DNA from 4 places in the Planococcus beijingensis genome. Region 3 is predicted to be linked to each of the others. Evidence: predicted binding sites of a transcription regulator. Region 3 holds the regulator's gene; each other region holds the start of a gene.
What was found. The regulator LexA, encoded in region 3, represses DNA repair genes until DNA is damaged. The targets are predictions, from matches to a motif close to CGAACATATGTTCG.

Region 1: a site for LexA is predicted at 3,120-3,133, ahead of IRE19_RS10130 (YolD-like family protein). Genes of this name have one in related genera too.
Region 2: a site for LexA is predicted at 1,436-1,449, ahead of parE (DNA topoisomerase IV subunit B). Genes of this name have one in related genera too.
Region 4: a site for LexA is predicted at 1,742-1,755, ahead of IRE19_RS03270 (Y-family DNA polymerase). Genes of this name have one in related genera too.

The regions. Positions count from the first base shown of each region.
Region 1 covers NZ_JADHDZ010000003.1:297,986-302,545, forward strand. The annotation lists gene IRE19_RS10115 (universal stress protein) at 1-212, shown strand, start outside; gene IRE19_RS10120 (murein hydrolase activator EnvC family protein) at 618-1,922, shown strand; gene IRE19_RS10125 (hypothetical protein) at 2,030-2,314, opposite strand; gene IRE19_RS10130 (YolD-like family protein) at 2,766-3,098, opposite strand; gene IRE19_RS10135 (YfjL-like protein) at 3,256-3,939, opposite strand; gene IRE19_RS10140 (zf-HC2 domain-containing protein) at 3,941-4,489, opposite strand; gene IRE19_RS10145 (RNA polymerase sigma factor) at 4,486-4,560, opposite strand, start outside.
Region 2 covers NZ_JADHDZ010000002.1:287,644-292,203, reverse strand. The annotation lists gene parE (DNA topoisomerase IV subunit B) at 1-1,421, opposite strand, end outside; gene IRE19_RS07645 (CoA-binding protein) at 1,540-1,953, opposite strand; gene plsY (glycerol-3-phosphate 1-O-acyltransferase PlsY) at 2,084-2,674, shown strand; gene IRE19_RS07635 (HesB/YadR/YfhF family protein) at 2,697-2,996, shown strand; gene IRE19_RS07630 (hypothetical protein) at 3,247-3,546, opposite strand; gene IRE19_RS07625 (acyl-CoA thioesterase) at 3,530-3,970, opposite strand; gene acnA (aconitate hydratase AcnA) at 4,070-4,560, opposite strand, start outside.
Region 3 covers NZ_JADHDZ010000001.1:958,308-962,867, forward strand. The annotation lists gene IRE19_RS04495 (class I SAM-dependent DNA methyltransferase) at 41-775, shown strand; gene lexA (transcriptional repressor LexA) at 839-1,459, opposite strand; gene yneA (cell division suppressor protein YneA) at 1,625-1,942, shown strand; gene IRE19_RS04510 (YneB family resolvase-like protein) at 1,939-2,592, shown strand; gene IRE19_RS04515 (DUF896 domain-containing protein) at 2,651-2,884, shown strand; gene tkt (transketolase) at 2,972-4,560, shown strand, end outside.
Region 4 covers NZ_JADHDZ010000001.1:705,282-709,841, forward strand. The annotation lists gene IRE19_RS03265 (TRAP transporter permease) at 1-1,290, shown strand, start outside; gene IRE19_RS03270 (Y-family DNA polymerase) at 1,775-3,034, shown strand; gene IRE19_RS03275 (YolD-like family protein) at 3,045-3,407, shown strand; tRNA gene IRE19_RS03280 (tRNA-Val) at 3,689-3,761, opposite strand; gene IRE19_RS03285 (thermonuclease family protein) at 3,946-4,560, opposite strand, start outside.

The DNA of each region.
Region 1 (4,560 bases), on a different contig from region 3:
ACGTCATTATTGAATACGGCGTCCCTAAAGTTGCCATCCCTAAAGAGTTGGCTCCTAAATTGAATGTCGATGTCATCATTTGTGGCGCTACTGGTCTGAACGCAGCTGAACGCTTTATCATGGGCAGTGTCTCCGAACGAATTGTCCGCACAGCAAAATGCGACGTATTGGTTGTCCGCAGAGACCAAGAAGACTTATTTACCGAAAACTAAACAGCAACCTTTCCCTAAAAAACAATAAGGGAAAGGTTTTTTTATGTTCTTTTTTCCTACTTTACCTTCCGCTACTTCCTTCCTCCAGTAAATCCACTACCAAAAAAAGCAAATAATCACCAAAGCTTTATCGTCTTCAATTAATATTTCACCAAATGTCATATTTATATTAAAAATCATTGTTTTGGCGCCCTTTATCAGACACTTTGTCATTTTAGCAGTCAAAATGATAAGAAACTGTAATAATAAAGACGTTTATGTGGTGTTACAATGGGTCTGCTGGATTTTTCATTTGGCTACTGCCAAGAAAAATCAATCGACTCATAATAATTTTTCAGGATAATTATAAATAGCCACGGAAATCGAAAGGAGCACAAGAGTTTGAAACCATTAGCTAAATGTCTGATGATCGCATTATCGGCTTTACTGGCGCTAACCATGTTTTTGCCAACTGCAAGCGCTGATAAACTAAGTGATTTAGAGAAAAAGCAACAAGAAATTCAACAGAAACAAAGTGAATTGAACTCCGGGATTCAACAGAAAACCAACGAAATCTCCCAAAACCAATCCACACTCGAAAAAATCATCGCAAAAATCCGCGAGTTAGATAACCAAATCATCGAAACACAAACCAAAATCGACGTTGCTCAAGCAGAAATCGATCAAACAAAAATCGAAATCGATGAATTGAGAAAGTCTATTGAAGAATTGGAAAGAAAAATTGCAGAACGTGAAGAGCTTTTGAAAGAACGCGCACGTGCTATTCAGTTGAGCGGAGGTTCAGTTGATTACATAGATGTACTTCTTGGAGCAAACAGCTTTGTAGATTTCATTGACCGTTTTTCAGCAGTCAACATCTTAATCGAAGCGGATCGCGAAATCATGCGTGAGCAAGCAGCCGATAAAAAACTTTTAGCTGAACAAAAAGCGGAAGTGGAAACGAAACTAGCTGAACAGGAAGCCAAAAAGGCCGAATTGGTCAACTTGAAAAATTCACTTGATGCACAGAAAAACGAACAGGCTCAGCTTGAGAAAGATTTGAAAGCAGAGCAGGCACGCTTAGCTAACGAAAAATCATCGCTGCAAGCAGAACATGCGAAAACGATGAACATCAATGCAGACCTCGAGAAGAAAATTGGCGCAGAACAAGCACGTCTTGCGGAAATTGCCAGAAAAGCAGAGCAGGAACGATTGGCTAAAGAAGCCGCAGCACGCAAAGCGGAAGCTCAACGCCAGGCAGCAGCGTCTGCATCAGCACCTGCTTCAACTGTTACACAAGCTTCGGTATCTTCAAAAGCCGGCAGCTCAACATTTATCCTTCCTTCAACAGGACGCTTCACTTCTGGATTCGGTGGCCGTGACATCGGTGCCGGAGCAGAATCACACCTTGGAATGGATATCGCGAACTCACCTGGAACACCAATTGTTGCCGCAGCGAGCGGTATGGTGTCCTACGCCGGCAATATGGGCGGATACGGAAACGTGGTCATCCTGACACATTCCATCAACGGCCAGACACACGCTACCGTTTATGGCCACATGAGCTCGATCAATGTATCTGTTGGACAATCAGTTGGACAAGGCCAGCAAGTGGGCGGCATGGGTAACACAGGCCGTTCTACAGGCACACACCTTCACTTTGAAATTCACGTAGGACCTTGGAATGGCGCACGTTCAAATGCGGTCAATCCTGCTCCTTACGTTCGATAACATGTTAAAAAACCGGCTTCTCTCAGGAGATGCCGGTTTTTTCTTTCAATTTTCTTTATCGGATAGCCTAAGCATTTTGGATGGATGTTTTAATCGAACAATTTTTCTTAATGATCGATTTGTATACTGCCGTTCTCCATAATTTGGATCGGTTGATAGCTATTTTTAAACTCAATTCCTATGTATCCAGTAGAATTCAATTCTGATATCCCTTTTATATAGGCCTCTTCGTCTGTAATTAACCGATAGAAGAAACACAATCCATCACTGGTATCCGAAGACTCTTCAAATACAAACTTCTCTCCATATTTTTCTTCAAAATAAGTTATCGCTTCTTCATGAGTAGTAAATAGCGGAAATTCGTTTTCTTCCTGTTTGCTGATTTTATGCATTTTTCTCCTCCTAAAATTCAAGGTTACTTTACTGTAAGTTTTACTTTAACTGCATCTTTTCATTACGCTAATAAGTTCTATATAAGTTGAACTAATGATTTGTAGGAGCCGATATTCCGTAAAACAGCTACGCTTTCGGGCCCACAGGATGTGGGTCATGCAGCCGGCGCGACAGGACGTCGCGGTGCCGCCTGCCAGCGGGCTCGCGCCCAATCCTCCTCGTCCGCTGCGCTCCCTGCGGTGTATCGGTCGTCTCGCTAAGCCGCAGGAAAGACAGTAGCCGAAGCTTGCGAGGCTACGTCTTTGCGACGAAGCAGCGAAGCGATGCAGGAGCAGTACGCTCTTCTTCGCTGTTTTACTCCATATCTTTAGAGTTTTTTCTCAGAGTCGAAGTGGTATATAAAATGTTATTTCTTTAGTTCAACTTATATAAATTTAAAGAATTTATCATTCAATCAAGCATATGTATAGATATAATCATACCGATTGGCAGTCGCCACTCGCCGAACGCATCTTCATAGGTGATGGTCCACTGCTCTTGGTCCAGCTTTTGAATTATGCAACGGTGATAGTGGAAATGACGGTCCTGCCAGGATTGGATAAATATCGTGCACTGCCGTTCGCAGGCTACTATCAACATATCAATGATGGCTCCTTGTTCATCGGCGCTGAGCATCGGCTGCGGATCATTAATGGAATCCCACGCATGTTCCGACACGAAAAGGCCATCCCACCTTGTTTGTCTTCTTTCATTTGTTTTGCCGGTAATGTTTCTTTGCTCCATACCCTACACTCCCTTTAAATAAGAACATTTGTTCTTATTATACCCATTTAAAAGAGGAATTGCTCTATTTCAGAGAAGTTTTTTTATTTTGAAGAAGAACTGCAAAAAAAGAGAAGAAGTTTTTCAACCTCCTCTTTTTCAATATGTTGGCAGCTTTTTACTTTACATCGTCTATCGTTAATTCCTGCTCTGGCGTAAAGCTGGTGTAGTCATAAATTTCTTCGCCCTCAACAACGTGGTGATATCCTACTTCAGCTAGATAATAATCGATGGATTCACTGTTCAATTGCTTTTGTATTTCCCGACTCTGCTGCAGCATTTGCTCTTTAGACAAATTCCCTTTTTCAATTTCCAGCATAATCAAAATTGGTTTGGGTGTTTTCGTTTGGGGTGTCCATTCTTCTGCTTGTTTGTCGTAAACCTCTACGTCTGTGGCCACATCGCCGACTTCTGGAACTTTTTTCTGAAGAAGCGCCAGAATGTATTGCTCTGCCTCGGTATTTAATTTTTTCGAAGCTTCTTTGTCGACCTTGGAGAAGTGGATGGTGTCGCCCAGAATTCCGTATGGTTCAATAGCAGAGACATCGTATTCATAAGCCGTTTCCACTCCTATCGCTTCCGTTTCCATTACGGTAAAACGAAAAGTAGCATCGGTCCATCCATAATCTGCCGACCGCTTGATCTTGTAGTCCATGTCCGGATACGTTTGGTCTAAAAACGTTTCCAAGCTCTCTTGCGCTCTGTTTTTTTCGAATGGATTCCCGCTCATTTGTATATAAGCGAACACGACAGCAGCAATTAATAAAATTGCGATCGTACCGTATATTATTTTCTTTTTCATATTAGTTTTCCTCCATTATTTTCAGAATACAGAAACCGATGACAATGCCGATTATGGTAAATACAAGATAGATGGTTAGTGAAAACAGTGCTAATTGAAGTGCTTCCCAAAAACTTTCCGCATAGAACTCACCAAGCAGATCCGTCATGTACAACAGGCAATTCCAGATGAAGTTGGGCACACCTGCAAGAAGAACAGCAATAAGGACCGACCGGTAAAAGAGATACGTGACCAGCCCCAAGATAGTGTAGGTCAGAATAAAACCCGCATTGTCATTCATAATGGTTGTACCCATCGCGAACATAAAGGCAATCGCCACAAAGAAAATCTGAATTGTGGTCAGCCGTAACGTTATTTTACGGATCATCTTTTTCGAAGGCTCTCCCGGTTCTACTTTGGCGGGCAACGGAATTTGTGATTGTTCCGCAAGAAGACGGCACTCTTTGCAGCTTTTCAAATGTTCTTCGATAAATTGTTTGGTCTCTACCTGCAATAACTCTTCTTCGTATAAAGGCAGAAGATCTTGCACAATTGCACATTCATTCTTCATAACGTCACCTCCAGCAGTTTTTGAATTTTTAATTTCAAACGGTGAAATGTTACACGCGCATAATTTTCTGA
Region 2 (4,560 bases), on a different contig from region 3:
GTCGAGATTTCTTCGTTCTTCATGATTTCCTCAAGTTTTGCTTTTTCAGTGTTGACGACTTTCCCGCGCAGCGGCAAAATCGCTTGGAATGTCCGATCGCGCCCCTGTTTTGCAGAGCCGCCGGCCGAATCTCCCTCCACCAGGTACAATTCATTTTTTGCAGCATTTCGGGATTGGGCAGGCGTCAATTTACCGGATAGCAAAGCATCCGATTTTTTTCGTTTCTTGCCGTTTCGTGCGTCTTCCCGTGCTTTTCTAGCGGCCAGGCGAGCCTGTGATGCCCGAATCGCTTTGCGTACCAGAGATGCGCTGAGATCGGCGTTTTCTTCCAGGAAATACATTAATTTTTGGGACACGACCGAATCGACGATGCTCCGTGCTTCGCTCGTACCCAGCTTGCTTTTCGTCTGTCCTTCAAATTGCAGCATCCCTTCGGGAATGCGGACAGAAACAATAGCTGCCAACCCTTCGCGGATATCCGAGCCTTCCAGGTTCTTATCTTTATCTTTCAAGAGATTTATTTTTCTTGCGTAATCATTGAAGACTCGGGTCATCGCTGCTTTTGCGCCGGTTTCATGTGTACCGCCGTCACGAGTACGGACGTTATTGACGAATGACAAAATCGTCTCGGAATAGCCATCGTTGAATTGGAAAGAAAACTCGATTTCCATCTCATCCTGCTGCCCCTCGATATAAGCCACTGGATGCAGCACATCTTTTTCTTCGTTCAAATAAGAGACGAATGCTTCAATACCGGTTTCGTAATGGAAAACATCCTTGGCTTCTGTCCGTTGATCGAACAACTCGATCTTCAGTCCTTTCAGCAAGAAAGCCGATTCGCGAAGACGTTCTGACAATGTTTCATAATTGTATTTGCTTACGGAAAAAATGGCGTCATCCGGCAAAAAGTGAATGACTGTACCGGTTTCTTTCGTTGAACCGATTTCTTCCAATGTGGTGACCGGTTTGCCGCCATTTTCAAAACGCTGGCGGTATTTTTTGCCGTCGCGGTAAATAGTGACTTCCAAAAACTTGGACAGTGCATTGACCACTGACGCACCAACTCCGTGCAGGCCTCCACTTGTTTTATAGCCGCCTTGTCCGAATTTCCCTCCAGCATGCAAAACCGTCAAAATCACTTCTGGCGTGGGTTTGCCGCTGCGGTGCATTCCTGTAGGCATGCCGCGCCCATAATCCCGCACACTGATGCTATTGTCTTCATGGATCGTAACGGTGATTCTGTCTCCGTAGCCTGCAAGCGCTTCATCAACTGAGTTATCAACAATTTCATAGACTAAATGGTGAAGTCCGCGTGTGTCCGTTGAACCGATATACATCCCCGGCCGTTTTCTGACGGCATCTAAGCCCTCGAGTACTTGGATCGCTTCTTCGTTGTATGCCGTGCTTTGAATTTTAGCCATCTAATTCCCTCCAACAAACATCTGTTCGTATAATTCTCTCTCTTAATCGTATTCTATTCTATGGCCATCTGTCAAACTTCATAGAAAAAGAGCGCTGGGCGCTCTTAGCGGTAATGCCTTATTTCAGAATGGCGTGTTCCACTTTGATGCAGCGGTCCATGATGACCGTATAGCCTGCATCAGCCAATCGATTAAATACATTCTCATCCACTACATTCAATTGTGTCCAAAAAACTGGACAATCGATTTTCATAAATTCATCAGCGATATCTTCCAAAAACTCACTGCGCCGGAAAACGTTGACGATATCCACTTTTTCTGGAATATCACTCAAAGAAGCGTAACTTTTTTCGCCCAGTACGGAATCTGTCTGCGGATTAACTGGGATAATGCGGTAACCGGCCCGTTGCATAGCTTCCGAAACCATATAGGATGTTCGGCTCGGATTAGGGCTGAGCCCGATTACAGCGATGGTTTTCGCATTGTCGAGTACGTTTTTGATTTCTTCACGGCTAGGATTGTTCAAGATGATCACCTGTCCTTTTTATTCTATCATACACGATTTCGTCTTGCCTGTTGAATAATCTGCCATCTATTGTTCAAAGATCTTCAGTCATGGTAAACTGATACTACAAAATAAGGTTGTTTTAAAGGAGTTTATCATGAGTACATTGCTTCCTATTCTATTAGCTTACCTGCTCGGCTCAATTCCATCTGCTCTGTGGATCGGAAAGTTATTCTACAATACCGATATTCGCACAAAAGGAAGCGGCAACCTGGGCGCCACCAACACATTCCGAACTCTCGGCAAAAAAGCAGGCATTGCCGTTACGCTGCTGGATATCCTGAAAGGGACCGCTGCTACATTGATTCCCCTGTACATTGCTACTGATATCCATCCATTGATATTCGGGGTTGTTGCAGTCATTGGCCATATCTATCCTGTATTCGCCAAATTTAAAGGCGGAAAAGCAGTTGCAACTTCAGGCGGCATTCTGTTGGGCTACCAATGGCCACTATTCATCATGGCAGTTGCAGTGCTATTGATTGCATTGAAAATCACCAAAATGGTATCTTTGTCTTCAATCATCTTGGCTGTGGTGTTCATCATCTACACCACCATCTATGGAGTGATCACCGGTGATTACTTGTTTATGGTCGTCATCTACATTTTAGCGATTTTCATCATTTTCCGCCACCGGGCTAATATTTCCAGAATCCGTGCGGGTACAGAACCAAAAATCAACTGGTAACATCTGCGAAAGGACGTGCCATATGCAAATCAAAATCAGTGACGACGCATTCAATTGGTTTAAGGAAGAAATGGAAGTGTCTCCCGGTGAGTCGGTCAGGTTTTTTGTCCGCTACGGAGGTGCAAGCAAGCTTCAGCCCGGATTTTCTTTGGGCGTCACTAAAGATCAGCCTCATGAAATGGCTGTTCAGGTGGAGGAAGACCAGGTCACCTACTTTATTGAACAAAGCGATGTCTGGTATTTTGATGGACATGATCTTCAGGTCACGGTTAATGATGACCTGCACGAACTTGATTATTCATACTCAAAACAGAACGCTTAAATGAATGAATAGTTGGTTTTTTTATACATTCTCATGCATAAAAGCTGCCGTTAACTGTCTTGATTTTGACAGTTAACGGCAGCTTTTTCGATGTATTCCGGATAAATTCAAGAGTGGTTTAGATGTTCAAGACCTGGGAATTGCAACAAAATTTATCAGTTGAATAATATTGCTACACGTATTCCCCCGAAAATCACGAGCCTTTTCGTCCGCACATCTTTCGGCAATTCGAGTAGAATAAAGAGTTTTTTTACCGATGAAATCTGTTTAATTGCTCCAGATAACCTTCAGTCTCCAAGATTTCCCGTTGCCGATCGCCGAAAAGATCGAAATGCGGGTAATCTCCCCGCAAATCCATCCACTCCCGTTTCAATCCGTATTTTTTGCCCCATTCCTCCAATTTGTCCATGTCGCAGCAACCCACTTTCGTCACGGTGCTGCAGCCGGGAAAACGCTCATCCACCCAGTAATGCGTCAAGAAAGCAATTCGGCCGTCCGTGACATCCTGTTTCCAGCGATTCAATTCGTCCCTTTTAATTCCGAACGCCATCGGCCACCTGCTTTTTGATTTCTTCGTATTTGGCGTGCCATTCGGGATAAATCTTTTTGATGGACACTGGTCGGAAGTTGTCTTTTTTGACCACGACATGTTCAGAGATTGCGGTAGCGGCGATCGTTCCATCTTCATGGAGAATTTCATAGCCATATTTGGTCCGCAACCGGCCATGCTCCTCGACCCACGTCCGGACAACAGCTTTCTGTCCATAGCGGAGTGCCGCCTTATACTGGATGGAGATGTCTGTTACGGGGGATAAATACCCGTCCTTTTCCATACCTGCATAGGTGAATCCCAGGTCTTCAATGAGCTTTGTACGGCCAATTTCCAGCCAAATGATGTAGTTGGCATGATAGACCACACCCATTTGATCGGTTTCTGCGTAACGGATTTCTATTTCTTTTTCACTTATGTACATGTCCATTTCACCTCTACATTAGTATACAAGAAATCTCGTTCTTTATGTAACAGAAAAGGCTGCCGGGGAATTCCCCGGCAGCCTTCACATGAATAAATCTTATACTTCTAGCAATTTGTTGCGCAGCACCATTTGCAGGATGCCGCCGTGGCGGAAGTAATCCACTTCGACTTCAGAATCGAAACGTGCCAATACTTTGAACTCAGTCACTTTACCGTCTTCAGCAGTAGCTGTAACAGTAAGGACGTCGCGAGGTTTCACGTCATCAGTCAAGTTGACGCTGATTGTTTCGCGGCCAGTCAAACCAAGAGAATCCGCGCTTTCGCCATTGACGAATTGCAATGGAAGAACACCCATCATCACAAGGTTTGAACGGTGAATACGCTCATAGCTTTCAGCGATAACTGTTTTGATGCCTAGAAGGAATGTACCTTTAGCAGCCCAGTCACGTGAAGAGCCCATGCCGTAATCTTTACCAGTCAAGACAACAAGTCCTGTGCCTTGCTCCTGGTACTTCATAGCAGCATCGTAGATCGCCATTGTTTCGCCCGTTGGCCAGTAAGTTGTGTAACCGCCAGTTGTGCCTGGAG
Region 3 (4,560 bases):
AAAGATTTTTTGCATGACAATTCGATTGGGAGGCAAATGAATGGAATTCAGAGGATCGAGTGCTTACGAGGAAAAAGATTTTTTGAAGAACTTTCTGCAAAGAAGAAATCGGGCGGAGAGCCCTAATAACAGCATTGAAAAACCAATAATCTATGGGTTGCTTGGCAACTTTCAAAACCAGGAAATACTCGATTTAGGATGTGGAGATGCCTTATTCGGAAAAGAACTGTTGGAAGCAGGAGCGCATTATTATCATGGTGTAGAAGGGTCTGAAGAAATGATCGGCTTAGCGGCTGCAAATTTGGAGGGTGTCAATGCCGATCTGACATTGGCAATTATGGAGTCATTTGTCTTTCCTGAAAATACCTATGACATTGTCTCCTCTCGATTAGCCATCCATTATTTACTGGAAGTGGACGAACTATTCCGAAATGTATATGAATCCTTAAAAGCTGAGGGGAAATTTGTGTTTAGTGTGCAGCATCCACTGACGACCTCATCTTTTTCAAGTAAAATGTCAGGAGAAAAAAGAAGCAACTGGCTGGTGGACGATTACTTTAAAGAAGGGGAACGGCACGAACCGTGGATCGATAAAATTGTCGTCAAGCATCACCGGACCATTGAAAGCTATTTTACTTCTTTGACAAACGCGGGATTTAGCGTAACGAATGTTCGGGAAGGGAAGCCCGAACGTCAATATTTCAGTTCTGATGAAGAGTATAGTAGGAGAATGAGAATTCCTGTAATTTTAGCTTTCAGCTGTCATAAACGCTAAATCGAAATTGTTTACATAATATAAATATCCATTAAAAAAAACCGGGGATTTCCCCGGTTTTTTTTAATGGATTTGGCGGTAAACGCCTACAACTTTACCAAGAATTGATACTTGGTCTACAATGATCGGATCCATTGATGAATTTTCAGGCTGAAGACGGAAATAATTTTCTTCTCGGAAGAAGCGTTTGACTGTTGCTTCATCCTCAGTCGTCATTGCGACAACAATGTCCCCATTATCCGCGGTCTGCTGCTGCTTAACCACTACATAATCTCCGTTCAAAATTCCGGCTTCGATCATACTTTCACCCATGATCTCCAGCATGAAGATGTGATCATCTTCAGTGCCATAACTTTGCGGAAGCGGGAAATACTCTTCCACGTTCTCAATTGCTGTAATAGGAACACCGGCAGTTACTTTACCGATCAAAGGAACATGCAGTACCGGACTTTTATCGATTAACGCTTCATCAGTGCTTATTACTTCAATGGCTCTCGGCTTAGTGGGATCCCGTCTGATCAAGCCTTTGCTTTCAAGACGCGCTAAATGTCCATGTACAGTCGAACTGGATGCAAGACCGACTGCCTCACCGATTTCGCGTACGGATGGCGGATAGCCTTTCAGCCGAACTTCCTCTTTTATAAATGACAGAATGTCTTCCTGGCGTTTGGATACTTTTTTCAACAGTTTCACCTCATTTGAGTAATTCTACTTGATTTCTACCAATAGTATACCAACTCGGGCATTGAAATGCAAACATAGGTTCGAATTTTATTCTTGACAAAAACACCTGTTCGCATTAATATGAGAACATACATTCCGAACACAAATTATTAGGAGGCGGTTCAAATGACATTCATTCGACAAAATTCTTATCTTATCGCATTTTTCTCATTAATTGTGGTATTTACTTTTTACGCCATACTGTCCCATAATACAAACAGTACATCAATGAGCCAAGTTGAAATAGAAGAAGGCGATACGCTTTGGACTTTAGCTGAATCTTTCAGTGGCGCGACTCCCCATCATGAATGGATAGAGGAGATTATGAAAGAAAACAACCTTTCTACTCCAAAAATCATTGCAGGACAATCCCTTAAGATTCCAAGCGACCAATTGAAATTTGCTCCTGATGAGACCATTAAATTTGCAGGTGATGCTGAATGAAGAAAAATGCATTAATTTATTGCCGTGTCAGCACGACCAAAGATACGCAGGAATCCTCCCTTGAGAGACAGGAAGAAGAACTGATGAAATTCGCGTTTGAACAATCTTATAAAGTGGATGGTGTATACACCGATCAGCACAGTGGATACGAAATGGATCGTGACGGTCTGCTTGAAATGCTTAATTGCATTAAGGGAGACAAAATCGATGCCGTTTTTATTCAGGATGAAACGCGTTTGGGCAGAGGGCACGCACGTATTGCTCTTTTGCATGTCATGAAGAAATATGGCGTGGAAGTTTATACCTTATCGGATATGGGGCCAATAGCCCTTAATGATATGGATGACATGGTGCTTGAAATTCTGGCAATCGTTGAAGAATATCAGCGCAAAATACATAATGCCAAAATCAAGCGGGGCATGAAACGCGCTGTGGAAAATGGCTATAAACCGGAAAAAAATCTAAAAGGCAAAGGCAATCCTGATGGGCGTGAACGCTTGGATCTGCCTATCGATCAAATTGTCAGCCTGAAAACTAATGGGCTGACTTTCAGTGAAATTGCTGTAACCTTGCAAGGATTCGGCTACCAAGCGAGCAAGGCGACGGTTCATCGGCGATATAAGGAATACGAAAAGCTGATGAAAGACTAAAACATTGCAGAAACCTTACTTTTTTTGTACCATATGAAAAGAAGAAAGGTGGATGTCTATGTTATCACCAGACAAATTAACTAGAATTAATGAACTATCACGTAAATCGAAAACGACTGGATTATCCAAAGAAGAAGCAAAAGAACAATCTTCTTTGCGCCAGGAATATTTGCAAACGTTCCGTAAAACGATGCGTGGAACAATTGAAAATGTAAAAGTAATTGACCCGAATGGGAACGACGTAACGCCAGAAAAGGTCAAAAATATTCGAGAGAATAAGTATTTGAATTAAATACTTATTCTCTTTTTCATTGTATTCTTTTCTATTGTTGACTAAACTAGAAAGGGATTATATTTTTGTTTGAGAGAGGATGTTACTATGTCAACCCACGCAGATCAACTTGCAGTGACAACAATTCGTACACTTTCCATCGATGCAATCGAAAAAGCAAATTCTGGTCATCCAGGATTGCCAATGGGCGCAGCTCCAATGGCATATACTTTGTGGACTAAGCATATGAACCACAATCCAAAAAATCCGGATTGGTTTAACCGTGACCGTTTTGTGTTATCCGCTGGACATGGTTCCATGCTTCTATACAGTTTGCTTCATTTAAGCGGCTATGGTTTAGAAATGGATGAAATCAAAAACTTCCGTCAATGGGATTCAAAAACACCTGGACATCCCGAATATGGCCACACTACAGGCGTTGAAGCAACGACCGGTCCACTAGGACAGGGAATTGGTATGGCCGTCGGTATGGCAATGGCTGAGCGTCATTTAGCGGCTACTTACAATAAAGAAGGAATGAATATCGTCGATCACAACACTTTCGCTTTATGCGGTGATGGAGATTTGATGGAAGGCGTTGCCGGAGAAGCTATTTCTCTTGCGGGCCACTTGAAATTAAACAAATTGGTTGTTCTATATGATAGCAACGACATTTCGTTGGACGGTCCACTTGGCAAGAGTTTCTCTGAAAATGTTCAAAAACGTTTTGAATCATACGGCTGGAACTATTTGCGCGTAGACGATGGCAATGTATTGGACGACTTATCAGAAAAAATCGCACAAGCCAAAGAATCTTCAGACAAACCGACATTAATCGAAGTCAAAACCGTTATCGGTTACGGAGCTCCGAACAAATCAGGTAAAGCAGATGCACACGGCGCGCCGCTTGGTGAAGATGAAATGAAATTGGTTAAAGAATACTACGAGTGGACTTTCGAGCAAGATTTCCATGTGCCGGAGGAAGTATATGAAACTTTCCAACAGGCAACTGAAGAGCTTGGGGCAAAAGCTGAGTCACAATGGAACGAATTGTATTCACAATACGAATCAGCACATCCGGAATTGGCGGAACAATTGCAGATGGCGATCCGTGGTGATCTTCCAGAGAACTTTGATGCAGAGTTCCCGACATATGAATTCGGTAAGAAACAAGCAACTCGTTCTTCTTCAGGAGATATGATCAATGCAATCGCTAAAACAGTTCCTTCCTTCTTCGGAGGCAGTGCTGACCTTGCTGGATCCAACAAAACGAACATCAAAGGCGCTGGCGATTTTGACGCTGAACATCCTGAAGGACGCAATATCTGGTTTGGTGTGCGTGAATTTGCAATGGGTGCAGCCTTAAACGGTATGGCTCTTCATGGCGGACTTCATGTCTTCGGCGGAACGTTCTTCGTCTTCAGTGATTATGTCCGTCCAGCAATCCGTCTGGCTGCATTAATGGGGCTTCCTGTCACTTATGTCTTCACACATGATAGCGTAGCTGTAGGCGAAGATGGCCCAACACATGAACCGGTTGAACATTTGGCTTCTCTTCGTGCAATGCCGAACTTGAGCGTTGTTCGTCCCGCTGATGCTAACGAAACAAAAGCGGCATGGCGTTTGGCGTTGACGGCGAAAACTACACCGACTTTATTGGTTCTTTCTCGTCAGGACTTGCCAATTTTGGAAAATAG
Region 4 (4,560 bases), 250 kb from region 3:
ACTGGGGGGCCTGCGAAAGTGGCCATCTTCTCCAGTGCGTTGCAGGGGACCATTTCCGGGAGTTCTGTGGCCAACGTAGTAACTTCAGGTTCCTATACTATTCCGATGATGAAAAAACTGGGATATAAGAAGGAATTTGCCGGAGGCGTAGAGGCAGCAGCTTCGACAGGCGGACAATTGATGCCGCCGATCATGGGTGCTGCAGCCTTCCTGATGGTGGAGTTTATCGGAGGAGTTACCTACTGGGAAATTGCGAAAGCAGCTGCAATACCGGCTCTTTTGTATTTCACAGGAGTTTGGATCATGACTCATTTTGAAGCCAAGCGGATTGGACTGAAAGGCCTTTCGCCTGAAGAAATGCCAAACCGCAAGGAAGTTTTGAAAAAGATTTATCTCTTGCTGCCGATTATCGCCATCATCGTTTTCTTGTTGATCGGCATTCCAACCATGCAGGCAGCACTTTACGGGATTCTGTTGACGATTTTCGTCAGTGCTTTTAATAAAGAAACACGCTTGAACTTCAAAGATATCATTTTAGCGCTTGTTGATGGGGCACGAACGGCTTTAGCTGTTGCAGCGGCAACAGCCGCCGCCGGAATCATCGTCGGCGTCGTTGTGAAGACCGGCCTTGGCCTGAGTCTGGCAAATGGGCTGGTTTCAGCTTCAGGAGGAAATATCCTGCTGACCTTGTTCTTCACCATGCTGGCAGCGATTGTTCTCGGAATGGGGTCACCGACAACTGCCAATTATGTCATCACCTCTACGATAGCGGCACCAGCCATTATCACGTTGTTGATGATGGATGAGCCGGTTGGAGCGGCAGTACCGCTGGTGGTCGCTTTATCTGCCCATCTATTCGTGTTCTACTTCGGGATCATTGCCGATATTACACCGCCTGTTGCGCTTGCAGCATTTGCAGCTTCAGGGATTTCAGGTGGCGAACCGATCAAGACTGGTTTTATTGCAGCCAAATTGGCGGCCGCGGCGTTTATCATTCCGTATATGTTTGTGTTGTCACCCGCTCTGCTGATGATCGATACCACTTGGCCTGAGCTGATCTGGGTACTGATTACAGCATTGACAGGGATGATTGCCATCGGAGCAGGATTGATCGGTTATTGGTACCGCAAGCTGAACTGGCTTGAACGCATCCTGGCATTCGCAACCGGATTAGCTTTGATTTATCCGGAGGGCTTGTCTGATACGATTGGTGCCATTGCCTTTGTTATTCTATTTGGAATCCAGTGGCTGGCGCGCGATAAAAAGCCTGCCAAAACTGTAGAAGCATAATAAACTATGAAAAAACCGGTCGGGCTGATGCCTGGCCGGTTTTCTTTTAGCTGAAAAAACGAAAAAAGCCATCACCCGAAGGCGATGACTTTTTCAAAGCAAACTTTGTTCCTAAAGCTTGCAGTGGGTTTGGCACCCATTGATTCCTGCAAATCGGGAACAGCAATTTCCAACTGTTTTCCGGTGCGCTGATAAGAATGATGGATGTCAAATCTTTTACTGCACTTATCATAATACGCATACCGGCAAATGTAAAGTTGTTAGAAAATTGAATGATCCATAAGGCGGGGCATTCAATTTTTTTAAATCTTTTTTTATAGTTGAAGCATAGGATCTGTTGGATTTTCTTTAGAATATCGCTTCTGCTATGCAGTCCAGAGCCAGTGAACCGCATGGCAGAAGTTTATTTTTTTAAAAAGGATTGCCGTTACGATCATCGTGGTATAGAATAAGAACATACGTTCCCTTTCGAGAGGTGAGAGTGATGAAAGCACTTGAATTGCCAGAACGTCATATCTTTTGTATTGATATGTGCAGTTTCTATGCCAGCGTCTCGGCGGTAGAACTGGGACTCGATCCGTTGGAAGTTTGTCTTGCAGTGGTGGGAAACCAGGAACGGAAAGGAAGTGTGGTTTTAGCGGCATCACCTATGATGAAAAAGCGTTTTAGTGTGAGAACCGGCACACGGCTTTTTGAAATTCCGAACCATCCGGATATTTTGCTGATTGAGCCTAAAATGAAGCTTTATTTGGAAAAATCGATGGCTATTACTGAGCTGTTGGGCAGCTACGTGCCAAAAGAATCGATTCATGTTTACAGTGTAGACGAGAGTTTTATTGAACTGACAGGGACAGAGAAGTTGTGGGGGCCTCCTGAACAGACAATGCGCCGCATCCAACAGAAATTGCTGGACTGTTTCAAACTGCCTTCTTCGGTGGGGGGAGGGCCAAATATGCTGCTGGCAAAGTTGGCTCTCGATTTGGAGGCGAAAGAAACGGGTTTTGCCAATTGGACATATGCCGATGTGCCAAAAAAGTTATGGCCAGTAGCGCCTCTCAGTAAAATGTGGGGCATCGGCTCTCGGATGGAAAAGACCTTAAACAGCATGGGGATTTTTTGTATTGGAGATTTGGCCTGTACAGATGTCTCGCTTTTGGAGGAGCGCTTTGGGATTATGGGCAATCAACTCCACCAACACGCCAATGGCATCGACTTGTCGGATTTAGGCGCGCCTTTGGTGGAGGGACAGGTCAGTTACGGAAAAGGACAGATTTTATATCGCGATTACATAGAAGAAAAAGACATCATGACGATTATTCTGGAAATGTGTGAAGATGTTGGGATGCGTACGCGTAAAGCTCGCCGCATGGGGCGGACAATTCACTTGAGTGTTGTTTACAGCAAGTCCGTATTCGGCGGCGGATTCTCCCGTTCGCGCTCTATTGACGAAGCAACGAATGATACGCTGAAAATTTATCGCGTCTGCCAGGAGATTTTTCATGAGCATTTCCAACATAAACCGGTTCGCCAGATTTCATTGTCCATCAGCAATCTGGAAGAAGAGGCGTCGATGCAGTTAAGTCTGTTCGATGAAAGGAAGTTTGAAAACAGGCGCTTAGGGAGTGCCATGGATGCCATCCGGAAAAAGTATGGCTATTCGGCTATCTACCGGGGCATCTCGGGCACACAGGCGGGCACCGCCATAGCGCGGACAAAATTGATCGGCGGACACAACAAAGAATAGGGGTGGTCCGATGAAACGCAATAAGTATTTAAAGACAGTCGGCGATATTAAAGATCGCGGAAACATTAAATGGACAGCCTTGATGCTGCCAGAACATGTCGAAATGATCCGGGAATGGTACGAGAAAGACGAACAAGTGCCAAAACCCGAGTTGAACGGAGACGACTTGCAGCTGATTCAGGAAGAGATGGAGATTGCGCTGAAACGGCAATGCGAAGTTCTCATCCGCTGCTGGAAAGATGGTGCCATCGAGGCACACAGGGGGAAGATTAAAAGCATTGATGGGAAAACTCGAATGCTGATTTATGAGGATCCATTCAAGCAACGCAGACTGCCCGTGGATGAAATCGTGTCGATTGTGATGGTGGATTAAACCAGCAGGCATGGCCTAAAAAAGTGACAAAAAAGGATGATAAAATGAAGCGGATGAATTTGTATTTTTTTGGTGAAGAGCACATAAGTTTTCAAGATGGCTTTTATTTTTACGGGATGAACTTACTGGGGATCGCCTTGCTGTTTTTGATGCAGTTTTGATGTTGAAGATAAAGATGAATAGGATTTCAAATTTGGTGCGGGAGCTTTATGCATCCCGTTTTTTGTGATACAAAAAAACCGCGCAGCCTAAATGGCTGTGCGGTTCTTCATCATACTATATGATTCCTACTGGGCTCGAACCAGCGACCTCTACCCTGTCAAGGTAGCGCTCTCCCAGCTGAGCTAAGGAATCTCAATTTCCAGGACAAATATAAGTATAGCTTGTCCACGGAAAAAGTCAATAGTTTTTGGAGAAGAAAAATAAGCGCTGTATTTCCCTTTATCCGTCCCGCCCGGAGCACTGTCAGGGCATGCGGAAATACGCTGTATTTCATCGACGACACAGCCGGAAGAAAGCCTCTTAAAGAACTGCTGTCCTACTGTCCAACTCCTCTAAAACCGGCGTCTTGCGCTTCTTGTTCTGTACAGAACCATTCTTCGGGATTGGTTTGTTCATAAGAAGAATCACTCGGCATGTGATAGATTTTATTGCCGTTGCGGTTGATATTTCCTTTGATTTCACAATCGCCGGCTATTGGCTCTTCAGTGGAGGAACGGGCATTTCCGGAAGATTCCTGTCCAAATGCTTCTGAATTGAAGCCCCGGTCGGTGGAATAGTTTTCGTATTGCCAAATCCCTGCTTCCTCGTCCTTGGCAATTTGCTCCGCTTTTTCAAAATCATCCAGGTAACGGGTATTTGGAGGGAAGACATAGGCAACCCGGGCCAGTCCAGACTCCAGCATCTGTTCCTGAACACTTTCGCCATCGACGTAGATATAAGCCAGCAAGCGGTCATAATCGTCAAAACGGTCGCCGACGTCAAACTCGATCGAGACATCGCCTGATTCGATCAGCCGTTTGTTTTCTTTTGTCGCTTCTTTGCCAAGAGGCTGTTCACCCAGGCGCGGGTGATTGGTTTCCGGCGTATCCATCAATAAGTAACGGACAGTGACTTCTTCGCCTTCATAAATGATTTTTATGGTATCGCCATC